DNA from 4 places in the Kocuria sp. CNJ-770 genome. Region 4 is predicted to be linked to each of the others. Evidence: riboswitches for the same ligand, from Rfam matches in the RefSeq annotation. Region 4 holds a riboswitch; each other region holds the start of a gene.
The links. A riboswitch is a leader RNA that binds a small molecule or an ion and turns the genes downstream of it on or off. The one in region 4 is predicted to bind S-adenosylmethionine.
Positions count from the first base shown of each region.

Region 1: it holds a riboswitch for S-adenosylmethionine, as region 4 does, so the genes downstream of both, BJF77_RS13890 (acyl-CoA dehydrogenase family protein) here and BJF77_RS10685 (cobalamin-independent methionine synthase II family protein) in region 4, are expected to answer to the same signal.
Region 2: it holds a riboswitch for S-adenosylmethionine, as region 4 does, so the genes downstream of both, BJF77_RS13295 (methylenetetrahydrofolate reductase) here and BJF77_RS10685 (cobalamin-independent methionine synthase II family protein) in region 4, are expected to answer to the same signal.
Region 3: it holds a riboswitch for S-adenosylmethionine, as region 4 does, so the genes downstream of both, BJF77_RS18680 (hypothetical protein) here and BJF77_RS10685 (cobalamin-independent methionine synthase II family protein) in region 4, are expected to answer to the same signal.

Region 1 covers NZ_MKJW01000115.1:12,316-15,771, forward strand. The annotation lists gene moeB (molybdopterin-synthase adenylyltransferase MoeB) at 1-982, shown strand, start outside; SAM riboswitch class I at 1,145-1,239, shown strand; gene BJF77_RS13890 (acyl-CoA dehydrogenase family protein) at 1,352-2,704, shown strand; gene BJF77_RS13895 (MFS transporter) at 2,708-3,456, shown strand, end outside.
Region 2 covers NZ_MKJW01000111.1:106,910-110,365, forward strand. The annotation lists partial or broken gene metE (5-methyltetrahydropteroyltriglutamate--homocysteine S-methyltransferase) at 1-865, opposite strand, end outside; gene BJF77_RS13295 (methylenetetrahydrofolate reductase) at 972-1,895, opposite strand; SAM riboswitch class I at 1,964-2,066, opposite strand; gene BJF77_RS13300 (glycosyltransferase) at 2,294-3,277, shown strand; partial or broken gene BJF77_RS13305 (ArsR/SmtB family transcription factor) at 3,392-3,456, shown strand, end outside.
Region 3 covers NZ_MKJW01000161.1:4,384-7,839, reverse strand. The annotation lists gene BJF77_RS18695 (glycosyltransferase family 1 protein) at 1-1,034, shown strand, start outside; gene BJF77_RS18690 (PIN domain-containing protein) at 1,038-1,421, opposite strand; gene BJF77_RS18685 (hypothetical protein) at 1,444-1,632, opposite strand; SAM riboswitch class IV at 1,646-1,771, opposite strand; SAM riboswitch class IV at 2,052-2,165, shown strand; gene BJF77_RS18680 (hypothetical protein) at 2,180-2,470, shown strand; gene BJF77_RS18675 (hypothetical protein) at 2,618-2,803, opposite strand; gene BJF77_RS18670 (cold-shock protein) at 2,990-3,196, opposite strand; gene BJF77_RS18665 (TetR/AcrR family transcriptional regulator) at 3,433-3,456, opposite strand, start outside.
Region 4 covers NZ_MKJW01000099.1:27,323-30,778, forward strand. The annotation lists gene BJF77_RS10670 (CoA transferase subunit A) at 1-182, opposite strand, end outside; gene BJF77_RS10675 (IclR family transcriptional regulator) at 326-1,105, shown strand; gene BJF77_RS10680 (3-hydroxybutyrate dehydrogenase) at 1,122-1,877, opposite strand; SAM riboswitch class I at 2,050-2,155, shown strand; gene BJF77_RS10685 (cobalamin-independent methionine synthase II family protein) at 2,168-3,385, shown strand.

The sequences.
Region 1 (3,456 bases), on a different contig from region 4:
GACGCTGGGGATCGTCGACGACGACGTCGTGGCGGTCTCCAACCTGCAGCGCCAGGTGGTGCACCGCACCGCCGACGTCGGCCGGCCCAAGGCGGAGTCCGCCGCGGAGGCCGTGACCGCCCTCAACCCGCTCGTGCGGGTCCGCACCCATCCCTGCCGGCTCACGGCGGACAACGCCGTGCGGATCCTCGGGCAGTACGACCTCGTCCTCGACGGCGCGGACAACTTCGCGACCCGCTACGTGGTCAGCGACGCCGCCGCCCTGACCGGGATCCCCTGCGTGTGGGGCTCCATCCTGCGCTTCGAGGGGCAGGTCAGCGTCTTCTGGGCCGGCCACGGGCCCACCTACCGGGACCTCTACCCCGAGGCGCCGCCGGACGGGGAGGTGCCCAGCTGCGCCGAGGGCGGGGTCTTCGGCATGCTCCCCGCCACCGTGGGCGCGGTGATGGTCACCGAGGCGGTCAAGCTGATCACCGGCACCGGCGAGCCCCTGCTCGGGCGGGTGCTGCTGCACGACGCCCTGGCGATGACCTGGCGCGAGATGCGCCTGGACCCGGACCCGGACGCCGCCCCGGTCACCGCCGTCGCCGAGCCCGTGGCCGTCCGTCCGCCGGCCGGCGGCGCGGAGCCCGCCGAGACGGTCGCGGCGGGCGAGCTGGCCCGGCTGCTGGAGCGGCGGGCGCGCGGAGAGACGGCCTTCGTGCTGGTCGACGTGCGGGAGGACTGGGAACGGCAGCTCCTGGCGATCCCCGGCGCCGTGGCCGTGCCGCTCCAGGAGCTGCTGGACCGGGGGCCGGACGCCCTGCCGCCGGAGGCGCGCGGCGCGGACCTCGTGCTGCACTGCAAGGCCGGCGCCCGCTCGGCGACCGCCCTGGCCGCGCTGCGCCCGTTCTACGCCGGGCGGGAGGAGCGGATCCGCCACCTCGAGGGCGGGGTGCTCGCCTGGGCGGAGCAGGTGGAGCCGGACCGGCCGCGATACTGAGCGGATGCGCGGCGCTCCCCTTCTCCGGCCGGGCGGGGTCCCGCGGCGGATTCCTACACCACCCGGGAGGACATGACCGTCTGTGACGTCAGCATGACATCCGACGACATGCGGCCGTCATCGGGTGGCTCCGCACCCCGGCGGTCTGGTGCGATGTCATCCGTCCCATTCAGAGCGGCCGAGAGATCTGGCTCGACGACGCCGCAGCAACCCGTCCTTCGCAGGGGTCAGGGTGCTAAGGCCAGAACCGATGGAGATCCCGGATCTGCAGTCGCTCCGTGACGTCGGCCCCCGCGCTGCCGCCACCGGGCCCGCCCCTGGCGTGACCGCACGGCCGGCCCTCCTCGGTGCGACCGAGAGGACCACCGCATGACCCGCACCACGGCCGAGAGGACTCCCACCCGTCCCGGCGCCGGCACGGACCCCGCCGGCACGGACCCTGCCGGCACGGACCCCGCCGGCCTGCCGGTGGACTACGCCGGGCTGAAGGAGCGCTTCGGGCCGCTGTTCACGGAGATCGCCGCCGGCTCCCTGGACCGGGACCTCCGCCGCGCGCTGCCCTACGAGGAGGTGCGCCGGCTGGACCGGGCCGGGTTCGGCGCCCTGCGCGTCCCGGCGGCCCACGGCGGTCCCGGGGTCAGCATCGAGGACTTCACCCGGCTGCTGGTCGACCTGGCCGAGGCCGACTCCAACATCGCCCACCTCTACCGCTCCCACGCCGGCTTCGTGGAGTCCCTGCGCTTCCTGCCCCGGGAGCTCCAGGACGTCTGGTATCCGCGGGTGCTGGCCGGGGCCACCGTGGGCAACGCCTCCACGGAGAAGGGCGGCAACGCGCTCGGCACCCTGAACACCGTGCTGCGCCGCACCGCCGAGGGGTGGGAGATCACCGGCCGGAAGTTCTACGCCACCGGCTCCGTCTTCTGCGACTACACCCGCGTCTCGGCCGCCCTCGACGGCCGGGACGGACGCCGCTTCGCCGTCGTCGCCACGGACGCCCAGGGGGTCACCCTCGAGGACGACTGGGACGGCTTCGGGCAGAAGCTCACCGGCACCGGCACCGCGGTCTTCGACCGCGTGCGCGTCCCGGACGACGCCGTGCTGGACCGCGCCGCCGGCAGCGCGGAGGCCGTCCACGAGGCCGCCTTCTTCCAGCTCGTGCTGCTGGCCGTGCTGGCCGGCGTCGCCCGCGCCGCCCGGCGGGACGCCGTGGAGACCATCGCCGGCCGCCGGCGGACCTTCAACACCGGGCTCGGCCTGCCGTTCCGCGAGGACCCGCTGATCCAGGAGGCCACCGGCCGGATCTCCGCCAAGGCCTTCGCCGCCGAGGCCACCGTGCTGCACGCCGCCCGCGCCCTGGACGCCGGGATCGCCGCCGCCGTCACCACCGGCGCCGACCGGCCGGACTTCACCGGCGCCCTCCCGGCGGCGCTGCACGGGTCCGAGATCGCCGTGGAGCACGCCCAGGTCACCGTGCCGGAGCTGGCCCTCGGCGCGGCCCAGGACCTGTTCCTCACCGTGGGCGCCTCCGCCACGTCCACCGCCAAGGGCCTGGACCGGCACTGGCGCAACGCCCAGACCGTGGCCACCCACAACCCGATCGCCTTCCGCGCCCGCGCCCTCGGCGACTACCTCATCAACGGCACCCTGCCGGAGGGCCTGAACGCCATCGGCGACGCCAGGACCGGTGCCGGGACCGACGCCGACCGAACCCCAGGAGCCTGACGCATGTCCACCCCGCCCCCGACCACGATCCCGGCCCCGACCGCGGCCGCCGCGGGACGCACGAGCGTCGTCCACGGCAAGAAGCGCGTCCTGGCCTCGGCCTTCGCCGGCACCACCATCGAGTGGTACGACTTCTACCTCTACGGCACCGCCGCCGCCCTGGTCTTCAACGTCCAGTTCTTCCCCATGGCCACCGAGCTCGGCGGCATCGTCGCCTCCTTCGCCACCCTCGCCGTCGGGGTGATCGCCCGGCCCCTGGGCGGGATCGTCGCCGGCCACCTGGGCGACCGGATCGGCCGCAAGGCCCTGCTGGTGGCCTCCCTGCTGCTCATGGGCGTGGCCTCCACCCTGATCGGCCTGCTGCCGACCTACGAGGTGATCGGCTGGTGGGCCGTCGTCGGGCTCGTCGTCCTGCGCATCCTCCAGGGCCTGTCCGCCGGGGCCGAGTGGGGCGGCTCCGCGCTGCTGAGCGTGGAGCACTCCCCGGCCCGGCACCGCGGGTTCTTCGGCTCCTTCACCCAGATCGGCTCCTCGGCCGGCATGCTGCTGGCCACCGGGGCGTTCTTCGTCGTGCAGCACGTCATGAGCGCGGAGCAGTTCGCCGCCTACGGCTGGCGCATCCCCTTCCTGCTCTCGGCCCTGCTCGTGGCGGTCGGCCTGTGGATCCGCCTCGGCGTGGCCGACGCCCCGGAGTTCCTGGAGCACCGGGCCTCGGGCAACGTGGCCACCGCCCCCCTGCGGGAGCTGCTGCT
Region 2 (3,456 bases), on a different contig from region 4:
CGCCCTTGACCAGGTCCAGGTGCACGGCCTCGACCCCGCTGCGGGCCAGCGGGCGCAGCAGGGCGCCCGGCGAGCCGTAGGAGGTGGTGACGAGCAGCCGGGGCCGCCCGGGCGCGGCCGTGAGCGCCGCGTAGGCCTCCTGCAGGGCCGCGGCGAGCCGCGCGGCGGGCACGTCCTGGTCGGCCACGAGCGCCGGTTCCTCCAGCTGCACCCACGGGGCGCCGGCCGCGGCGAGCTCGTCGAGCAGCCGGGCGTACACCGGGAGCAGGTCGGCGAGCCGCTGCAGGGGGTCGAAACCCGCGGGGGCGTCGTCGTCGGCCTTGGCCAGGAGCAGGTAGGAGACGGGGCCCACGAGGACCGGGCGGACGGTGAAGCCGTGCTCGGCGGCGCGGCGGACGTCGGCCACGAGCCGGCCGGCGGAGGCGGTGAAGGGCGTCCCGGGGCCGATCTCGGGGACCAGGTAGTGGTAGTTGGTGTCGAACCACTTGGTCAGCTCCAGCGGTGCCCGCCCGGCGTCGCCGCGGGCCAGCACGAAGCCGGCGTCCAGGTCCAGGCGCCCGTCCGCCCCGGCCAGGTCCGCGAAGCGGGACGGGACCGCCCCGAGGGCCACGGTGGTGTCGAGGACCTGGTCGTAGAGGGGGAAGGCCGCGGGCAGGGACGCGTCCTGCGCGCCCAGGCCCAGCTCCACCAGCCGGCGGTAGGTGGCCAGCTGCAGCTCGCCCGCGGCGGTCTCGAGCTCCTCGCGGGTCGAGCGCCCGGCCCAGTAGGCCTCGAGGGCCTGCTTCAGCTCGCGGCGCCGGCCGATCCGGGGGTAGCCGGTGATGGTGGCGGCGGGGAAGGGGACGGCAGAGGTGGTCGTGCTCATGGGTGTGCTCCTCGGCAGGTCTGGGAAGAGATTCGGGAAGAGGTGCGGGCAGAGATCGGGGAAGAGGTGCGGGACGGCGGCCGGGCCGGGCGGCGTCCCTCGCCGCTCAGGCGGGCAGCAGGTCCGGCAGGGCCGCCGGCTGGTGGGGCACGCGCGGCAGGTCCACGCGCTCCAGCAGGTCCAGGGCGGCCCGGTGCCCGTTGAAGGTGTAGAGGTGCAGCCCGGGCGCCCCGGCGTCGAGGGCCGCGCGGGCGAGGCGGGTCGCGAAGGCCACGCCCGCCCGGTGCCGCTCGGCGGGGCCGGCGGCCCCCTCCAGGGCCGCGGCCAGGCCCGGGTGGGGCCGGAGCCCGGCGAGCCGGCAGAGCGTGGCCAGCCGCCGCGGCTCCGTGACCGGCATGATGCCCGGCACGATCGGGATCGTCACCCCGGCGGCCCGGGCGGAGGCCACGAGGCGCTCGTAGCGCTGCGGGCGGAAGTAGACCTGCGTGATCGCGAAGTCGGCCCCGGCGCGCTGCTTGGCCAGCAGCACCTCGATGTCGTGGCGGAAGGACGGCGACTCGGGGTGCCGGGTCGGGTAGGCGGCCACGCCCACGGCGAGCCGTCCGCCGGCGAGGGACGCGGTGCGGCGCTGCTCGACCTCGCGCACCAGCTCCACCAGGTCCCCGGCGTGGGCCAGCTCGCCGGGCTCGGCGCCCGGCTCCAGGTCACCGCGCAGGGCCAGGACGCCCCGGACCCCGCGGTGGAGCAGGGAGGCGACGGTCTCCTCCAGCTCGGCCCGCGTGCTGCCCACGCACGTGAGGTGCGCCACGGGCCGCAGGCCGGTGCGGGCCAGGAGGTGGTCCAGCAGCGCCAGCGACCCGGCCCGCCGCGGGGCATCCCCGCTGTACGTCACGGCGACGTGGTCGGGGCGGGTGGGCTCGAGCTCCTCGATGGTCCGCAGCAGCGTCTCGGCGCTCGCCGCGCAGCGCGGTGGATAGAGCTCGTAGGACAGCGACGGCGGTGGTGCCGTCCGGTCGGGTGGTCGTCTCACAGAACCTCCTGGGGTCACCCCGAGGGAGGGCGCCGGCCGTCCCGGGGCGGACCCGGGAGGCTGCGGCAGCTCCATCGGTCCTGGCGGGAGCACCGTTCCGCGGCCCCGTGGGGCTGCGGATGGTTGCTGCGGCGTCGACGAGCCAGGTCTCTCGGCCGCTCTGGATAGATGCAGGACCCATTCCAGCGGGTGCCCCGGGCGGGTGCCAAGTCCGGCGGCGCAGAAGACCCCGGTGCGCCGACTGTGACGGCGGGCGCGTCACGCGGCGCAACATCGCCACCGGGCGGCGCGGGACCCGCGCGGCCGGCGCGGCACCGCCGCCGCGCACCGGTTCGCAGGGCGCCCGCTCGCGGTGATAATGAACGTGCCCGCCGCGACGATCCCAGGAATGAGAACCCATGCCCAGTTCGCCCCGCATCGTGGCGGTCGTCCCGTGCCACAACGAGGAGGCCGCGATCGCGAAGGTCGTCACCGACCTGCACGCCACGGTCCCCGGCATCGAGGTCCACGTCTACGACAACTGCTCGACCGACGGCACCGCCGAGGCCGCGCGGCGGGCCGGTGCGCACGTGCGGCGCGAGGAGGAGAAGGGGAAGGGCAACGTGGTGCGGCGGGCCTTCGCGGACCTCGACGCCGACGTCTACCTGCTCATCGACGGCGACGACACCTACGACGTGGCCGACGCGCCCCGGATGATCGCGACCCTGCTGGGGGGCCCCTACGACCACGTGCTCGGGGTGCGCCGCCAGGTCAGCGGCACGGCCTACCGGGCCGGCCACGAGTCCGGCAACCGGTTCTTCAACACCCTCGTCTCCTTCGCCTTCCGCCGGCAGGTCACCGACATGCTCAGCGGCTACCGGGTCTTCTCGCGGCGCTTCGTGAAGTCCTTCCCGGCGCTGTCCCGGGAGTTCGAGATCGAGACCGAGCTGACCGTGCACGCCGTCAACGCCCGCGTGCCGCAGACCGAGGTGGAGGTGGGCTTCCGGGACCGGGCCGAGGGCAGCGAGAGCAAGCTGCGGACCTACCACGACGGTTTCCGGATCCTGGGCATCTTCGCCCAGCTGCTCTTCCAGGAACGCCCCTTCCTGGTCACCGGCGCCGCCTCGTGCGCCCTGTTCCTGCTCGGCCTGGTCCTGGGCCTGCCCGTGGTGGTGGAGTTCGCGGGCACCGGGCTGGTGCCCCGCTTCCCAACGGCGTTCCTGGCCGCGTCCCTCATGGTGCTGGCCGGGGTGTTCCTGCTGATGGGCGTCCTGCTGCACGGGCAGGCGAGGATCCGCCGGGAGACCTCCCGGCTGTTCTACCTGCGCCAGCCGGCCCCGCCGTGGAGCGGTGCGGCCGACGCCGGCCGTCCTGCCCCGGCCGCCGTGGAGGAGCGCCCCTGACCTGCAGCGGCGGGGACGGACGTCACGATCCGATCTCGGAACTGGTCGCCCGGACCCACCGGACGTAGCCTTTAACAACCAACAGGTTGATCAAGGAAAACGTTGACAAACACCGTGGATGACGACGACCTGCTCGACCGGGCCTTCCTGGCCCTCGCCGACCCGGTCCGGCGGCGGAT
Region 3 (3,456 bases), on a different contig from region 4:
CCGCGCCGCTCGGGCGCCTCGCCGAGGACGTCGTCGAGGGCCTCGACGGCGTGCCGGTGCACCGGCTGCCGGCCCTGCCGCTCACCGGCTATCCCGACGTGCGCGTGGCCGGCGGCACCGTGGCCCGGGTGCGCCGGCACCTGGAGCGGTTCCGCCCCGACGTCGTCCACGTCGCCTCCCCGTTCGTCCTCGGCCGGCGGGCGATCCTCGCGGCCCAGCAGCTCGGCGTGCCGGCCGTGGCCGTGTACCAGACGGACGTGCCCGGCTACGCGGCGAAGTACGGAGCGCCCTTCCTCGAGCAGCTCCTGTGGGGGCACGTGCGGAGCATGCACAACGCCGCGGCCCTGACCCTCGCCCCCTCCTCCTCGGCGGTGGCGCAGCTCACCGCGCACGGGGTGCGCGACGTGCACCTGTGGCGGCGCGGCGTGGACACCGCCCGCTTCTGCCCGCGGCACCGCGACGAGCGGTGGCGGGCGGAGGTCGCGGGCGGCCGCCGGATCGTGGGCTACGTGGGCCGGATCGCCCCGGAGAAGCAGGTCGAGGACCTCGCCGCGGTCGCGGACCTGCCCGGCACCCGCCTCGTCGTGGTGGGGTCCGGGCCGGAGGAGGAGGCGCTGCGGCGCCGCCTGCCGGACGCGCACTTCACGGGTCGCCGCTCCGGGGCCGAGCTCGCCCGCATCATGGCCTCCCTCGACGTGTTCGTGCACCCGGGCGAGTTCGAGACCTTCTGCCAGACCGTGCAGGAGGCCATGGCCTCGGGGGTGCCGGTGGTGGCCACGGGCCGGGGTGGTCCGGTGGATCTCGTCGACTCCTCCCGCACCGGCTGGCTCTACCCGCCGGGGGACCTCGCGGCGCTGCGCGGGCACGTGGCCGACCTGCTCGGCGACGAGGCGAAGCGGGCCGCCTTCGGGGCCGCCGCGCACGCCGCCGTGCAGGGCCGGACCTGGGACGTGCTGGTCGGGCAGCTGATGGAGCACTACGACCGGGCCGTGGCCCTGGGCGCCCGCGGCCCGCGCCACCGCCGGACCGTCTGAGGCCTATCCCCGGGCGGGGACCGCGTCCAGCACGGGCACGCCCGTGCCGGCGTACCGTCCGGGCTCGGCGCTGAGCACCGTCAGCCCGTGCACCAGGGCGGTGGCCGCGGTCAGACCGGCCACCGGGTCGGCCGTCCCCGCGGCGCCGAGAGCGCCCCACGCCCGGCTCACCGCGGCGTCCACGGGGAGCACACGGTCCGGGAAGCGCGCTTCCAGCTGCTCGGTCCACGGCGTCTCGTCGGGCCGGTCCGACAGCAGCTCCCCCAGCACCAAGGCGGACAGGAACAGCCGCCGGTGGCCGTGCCGGCGCAGGGCGGCGGTCAGCTCGGGCGCGCGCTCCGGGGTGCGCACGCCGAGCAGCACGGAGCGGTCCAGGAGCAGGTCCATGGCGTGGATCCTCCGCCGGTCCTCAGGCCGCGGCGGCGAGGCGGCCGCGGACGGGCGCCAGCAGGAAGTCCACGAACTCCGTGCGCGCCTGAACCACCCGGGCGTAGTCGTCGATGCTCATCGCCGCGCAGCCGAGCACGGCCGGAGCCTCGGGAACGGGGGCGGGCCCACCCGGACGGGCGGCGACGACGGTGGGAAGGGCGTCTGACATGACCAGGATCCTTCGGGCGCTCTTGCTCGCAGCGGGTGCCGCCACGGCGGCGATGCGAGCCGCTTCGTCATCCGAACCACCCGTGAACATGGGGTTGGTGCCCGGTCTAGTCGGAGCTTGGCGACCGGATCTCTTGAAGCTGCCCCCATTCAACCACATCCTCCCCGCCGGGTCCCGCCCGGCCGGTGGGGCCGGGCGTGTGAGCCGACCTTCCCCGTCCCGTCACCGCGGCGACACCTCGCCGACACATCGTTGCGCTGGAATGGGCTTCGAGTACCCGGGCGGCCCCGGCATTGCGGCCGACATCACGGTTCGGTCACACAAGTCATGGCCGTCTTGCCGGTCTGTCGGAGGCGCGGGGTAGCCTGGATCTGCTTCTCGAGATGCGGCATCCGCGTGCTCGACGGAGGGCGCACCGCCTTCCGGAGGGACCGCGGAGGGGCTCCGACCCGCTGTGCGCCAACCCGATGTTCCCGGGTGGATCGGATGACGAAGCGGCGGGCAACGGCATCGGATGCCCGCAAGAACGTCAGGAGAAAACATGACCATGTCCGAAGAAAGAATCACTTCCACCACCGATCAGCGGGAGGAATGGGTCGACGTCACCGTCACCGCCCTCCCCGATCTGCACCTCGTCCGGATCACCTCGACGGACGGCGACGTGCAGGAGTACCTCAGCGCGGAGGCCGACGACCTCGCCGCCGCGGCCGAGCACACGGCGGGCACCGCGCAATGGTGCGCCAAGTACCGCCAGCTCCTCGTCCCCGGCGCCCTGGCCGCGACCGGGCGGCACCCGTTCTTCAAGCTCCACCCCGCGTCCCTCCCGCTGTCGGCGTAGTCGGCGGGCCGGACACGACGAAGGCCGCAGCCCGATGGGCTGCGGCCTTCGTCGTGCGGTCGGCGCCACGGCGCCGGACGTCCGGGAGCCGCCGTCGCGCGTGCGGCGCCGTGGCCCTCGGCGGAGCGGCTCCCGCGGCGCGGCGGCTCACTCCAGGCCGTAGTCCCCGGCCGAGCCCCAGCCCTCCCCCGCCTCGTCGGCGGAGCCGTCCAGCTCCCACTCGCAGACCTCGAGCTCGAAGGGCACGGAGACGTCGAGCTCGGCGTCGGAGACGCGGTTCACCACGAAGGGGTCCTCCTCGTCCGGCGGACGGGACGAAACGGGTCCGGTCATGCGAGCTCCTCCCGGTCGGCGACGGCACGAGATCCGACGGCACGACATCCGGCGGCGCGGCACCCACCGGCGCCGCGTGCGAGAGTCCGCAGGCTGTTGCCGGCGGAACGACAGAACCGCCGCCGGGCGCAGGCCCGGCGGCGGTTCTGGACGATCAACGGGCCCGTGAGCCCTTCGAGGAGAACGTCAGGAGATGACGGTGATGTTCGCGGCCTGGGGGCCCTTGGGGCCGTCCTGGGTCTCGAACTCGACGCGGTCGTTCTCGTTCAGGGAGCGGAAGCCGCCCGAGTTGATCGCGGAGAAGTGGGCGAAGACGTCCTTGGAGCCGTCCTCGGGGGTGATGAAGCCGAAGCCCTTGTCAGCGTTGAACCACTTGACGATACCGGTAGTCATGGTGAGACCTGATCTTTCGTGAGATGAACGTTTCCCGACGTTCGAGAAACACAAGAGTTGTGATGCGTGGAAAACGTCTTCTCAGAAAAACTGCTGCACCCGGATGGGCCGAACTGCTTGAAATACAAAAACGACAACCTCAACAACTTCGCTCCACTGTACACGAGTTCCGGCGCCCCGCCACCCCGGTGCGGGGCGCCGGACGCGGCCGCCGGCTCCGGCCGGCGGCGTGCCGCTCAGCCCGCGAGCAGCTCGTCGGC
Region 4 (3,456 bases):
CCCTTGCCGTCCACGCCCATGTTGTTGGAGACCACCGTGAGACCGGTGACCCCGGAGTCGCGGACCGCCTCGATGAGGTCCCGCGGGATCCCGCTGAGCCCGAACCCGCCGACGGCGAGCGTCATGCCGTCCCGCAGCTGCTCCGCCAGCAGCCCGGCGGCGTTGTCGATGACCTTGGACACCCTTGTCCCTTCCTGTCGGTGATCTGTGACCCAGGACTCAATCTAGGAACACCCCACATACCGGTCAACCGGTGCGCCGGGATCCCGCGGGCTTTCCTCAGCATCCGGCCATCAGGTCCCGCAATGTCCATATAGTGGAGTTCATGACGGGAAAGGTCGGGGCCGGCGCGGGCACCCAGGTGGTCCACCGCGTCGCACAGCTGCTGCGCGCCGTCGCGGGGCGGGAGCAGGGCAGCACCGTGGCGGAGCTGGCGGCGGCGACCGGGCTGACGCGCCCCACCGTGCACCGCCTCCTGACGGGCCTGGCCGAGGAGGGGCTCGTGGACCGCCCGGCCGGCAGCACGGCGTGGCAGCTCGGCCCGGAGCTCTACGTGCTGGGCGCGGTCGCGGCCCACCGCTACCCGATCCGGGAGCTGGCCGGACCGTCGCTGCGCCGGCTCGCCGAGGCCACGGGGGAGAGCGCGTTCCTCTCGGCCCGCCGCGGACCCGAGACCGTGTGCCTGGCCCGGGTCGAGGGGGCCTTTCCGATCCGCTCCCACGTGCTGTACGAGGGCCTGCGGCTGCCGCTGGGCGTGGCCTCGGCGGGCCTGGCGGTCCTGGCCCACCTGCCGGACGCGGAGGTGGAGCGGATCCTCGCCGCCACGTCCGCCGCCCGCGCCGAGTGGGGCCCGCTGCACACCCCCGAGCGGATCCGCGAGCTGCTGGAGGACGTGCGGCGGGAGGGTTTCGCGGTGAACCCGGGACTGATCGTGGAGGGCAGCTGGGGCATGGCCGCGGCGGTCTTCGACACGACCGGCGCCCCCGTCTACGCCCTGAGCCTCACCGGGATCGAGCCCCGCTTCGCCGGGGAGCGCCGCGGGCTCCTGGGGCGGGCGCTGCTCACGGAGGCCCACCGGCTCTCCCGGGAGCTGGGCCACCGCTGAGCGGCTCCCGGCCCGCTCAGCGCGCCGTCCAGCCGCCGTCCATCGTGTAGGACGCGCCGGTGACCATGGCGGCGTGCGGTCCGGCCAGCCACGCCACGAGGCTGCCGACGTCCTCGGGCTCCACGAGCTTCTTCACCGGTGTCTCGCCGAGCATGATCCGCTCCACGACCTCGGCCTCGGGGATCCCGTGCACCCTGGCCTGGTCCGCGACCTGCTTCTCCACCAGCGGGGTGCGCACGTAGCCGGGGTTGACGCAGTTGCTGGTCACCCCGTGCGCCGCCCCCTCCAGGGCCACGGTCTTGGACAGCCCCTCGAGGCCGTGCTTGGCCGCGACGTAGGCGCTCTTGTAGGGGGAGGCCCGCAGCCCGTGCACGGAGGAGATGTTCACGACCCGCCCCCAGCCCCGCTCGTACATGTGCGGCAGGGCCGCGCGCACCAGCAGGAACGGGCTCTCGAGCATGAGCACGAGGATCCGGTGGAAGTCGGCGGGGTCGAAGTCCTGGATCGGGGCGACCTTCTGGATGCCGGCGTTGTTCACCAGCACGTCCACCTCCAGGCTCAGCCCGGCCAGCGCCGCGGTGTCGAGCAGGTCGACGCCCCACGCCCGCCCGTCGAGCTCGTCCGCGACCCGCTGCGCACCGGCCTCGTCGACGTCGGCGACCACCACGTGCGCCCCGGCGCCCGCCAGGGCCCGGGCCGCGGCCAGCCCGATGCCGCTCGCTCCACCGGTCACCAGCGCGGTGCGGCCCTCGAGGCCGTGGTCCTGGAACATGGGGAACCTTCCTTCCGTCCGCCGCGCCCACAGGGTCCGGGGCACCGGTCACCGTCACGGTATGTGATCCGGAGCACGACGGCGAGCAGGGACCCGCGCGTCATGCGGCGTCATGCCCGTCACGCGGCTCCCGAATGGCGCAACGTCCGGGCCGTGGGATTGGATGGGGTCGTCACCATCCAGAGCGGCCGAGAGACCTGGCTCGACGACGCCGCAGCAACCCGCACGGACGGCCCCCGCGCCCTACGCCCCGGTGCTACCGCCAGGACCGATGGAAAGGACAGCGCCCCATGCTGCACAGTGCCGACCGCATCCTCACGTCCCACGCCGGGTCCCTCCCCCGGACCCCGGAGCTGCTGCAGGCCAACGAGGCCCGCCTCCCGGGCGCGGCCGGCACCGAGGAGTTCGACCGCCTGCTGCGGGACGCCGTCGTGGACGTCGTGCGCCGCCAGCGCGAGGCCGGCATCGACGTGGTCAACGACGGCGAGTACGGCCACGCGATGACCCGCTCGGTGGACTACGGGGCGTGGTGGACCTACTCCTTCGACCGCACGGGCGGGCTCGCGATCGTCGACGACAACGACATCCACGTCCCGAAGCGCTCCGCCCCCGGCAGCGTGGTGCTCACGAGCTTCCTGGACCGGCGGGACCTCACCGCCTTCCACGACGCGTACACGGACCCCTCCTCCGGCATCCACCTGGCCGACCCGGACCTGCCGCCGCCCGTGTTCCCGGCGGCGACCGGCCCGCTCTCCTACACCGGCCACGCCGCGGTGGCCTCCGACGTCGCAGGCCTCACCGCCGCGCTGCGGGAGACGGGGGCGGCCGAGGGCTTCGTCGCCGCCCTCTCCCCCGGCTCCGCCGCGCGGATCGGCAACCACCACTACGGCAGCGAGGAGGAGTTCCTCTACGCGTGGGCGGACGTGCTGCGCGAGGAGTACACCGCGATCCTCGACGCCGGCCTGGTGCTGCAGATCGACGACCCCTCCATCGCCGAGTCCTGGGACCAGATCAACCCGGAGCCGGCCGTCGAGGACTACCGGCGCTTCGTCCAGGTCCGGGTGGAGGCCCTCAACCACGCCCTGCGCGGGCTGCCGCAGGACCGGATCCGCTTCCACCTGTGCTGGGGCTCCTGGCACGGCCCGCACACCACGGACCTCGAGTTCAGGCACCTGGTGGACCTGCTGCTGTCGATCGACGCGGGCGCCTACTCCTTCGAGGGCGCCAACGCCCGGCACGAGCACGAGTGGAAGGTCTGGGAGGACCACGCACTGCCCGAGGGCAAACTGATCCTGCCCGGCGTGGTCTCGCACGCCACCAACGTCGTGGAGCACCCCGAGCTCGTCGCCGACCGGATCGAGCGCTATGCGAGGCTCGTGGGGCGCGAGAACGTCATCGCCTCGACCGACTGCGGCCTGGGCGGGCGCGTGCACCCGCAGATCGCGTGGGCGAAGCTCGAGACGCTCGCCCGCGGCGCCGAGATCGCCTCGCGCCGGCTCTGGGCCTGAGCGCCCGCCCGCCCCCGCCCTCGCCGCTCTTCCCCGCCACCCTTTTCCGCTGCCCGCGCCCGCCGCCCCAC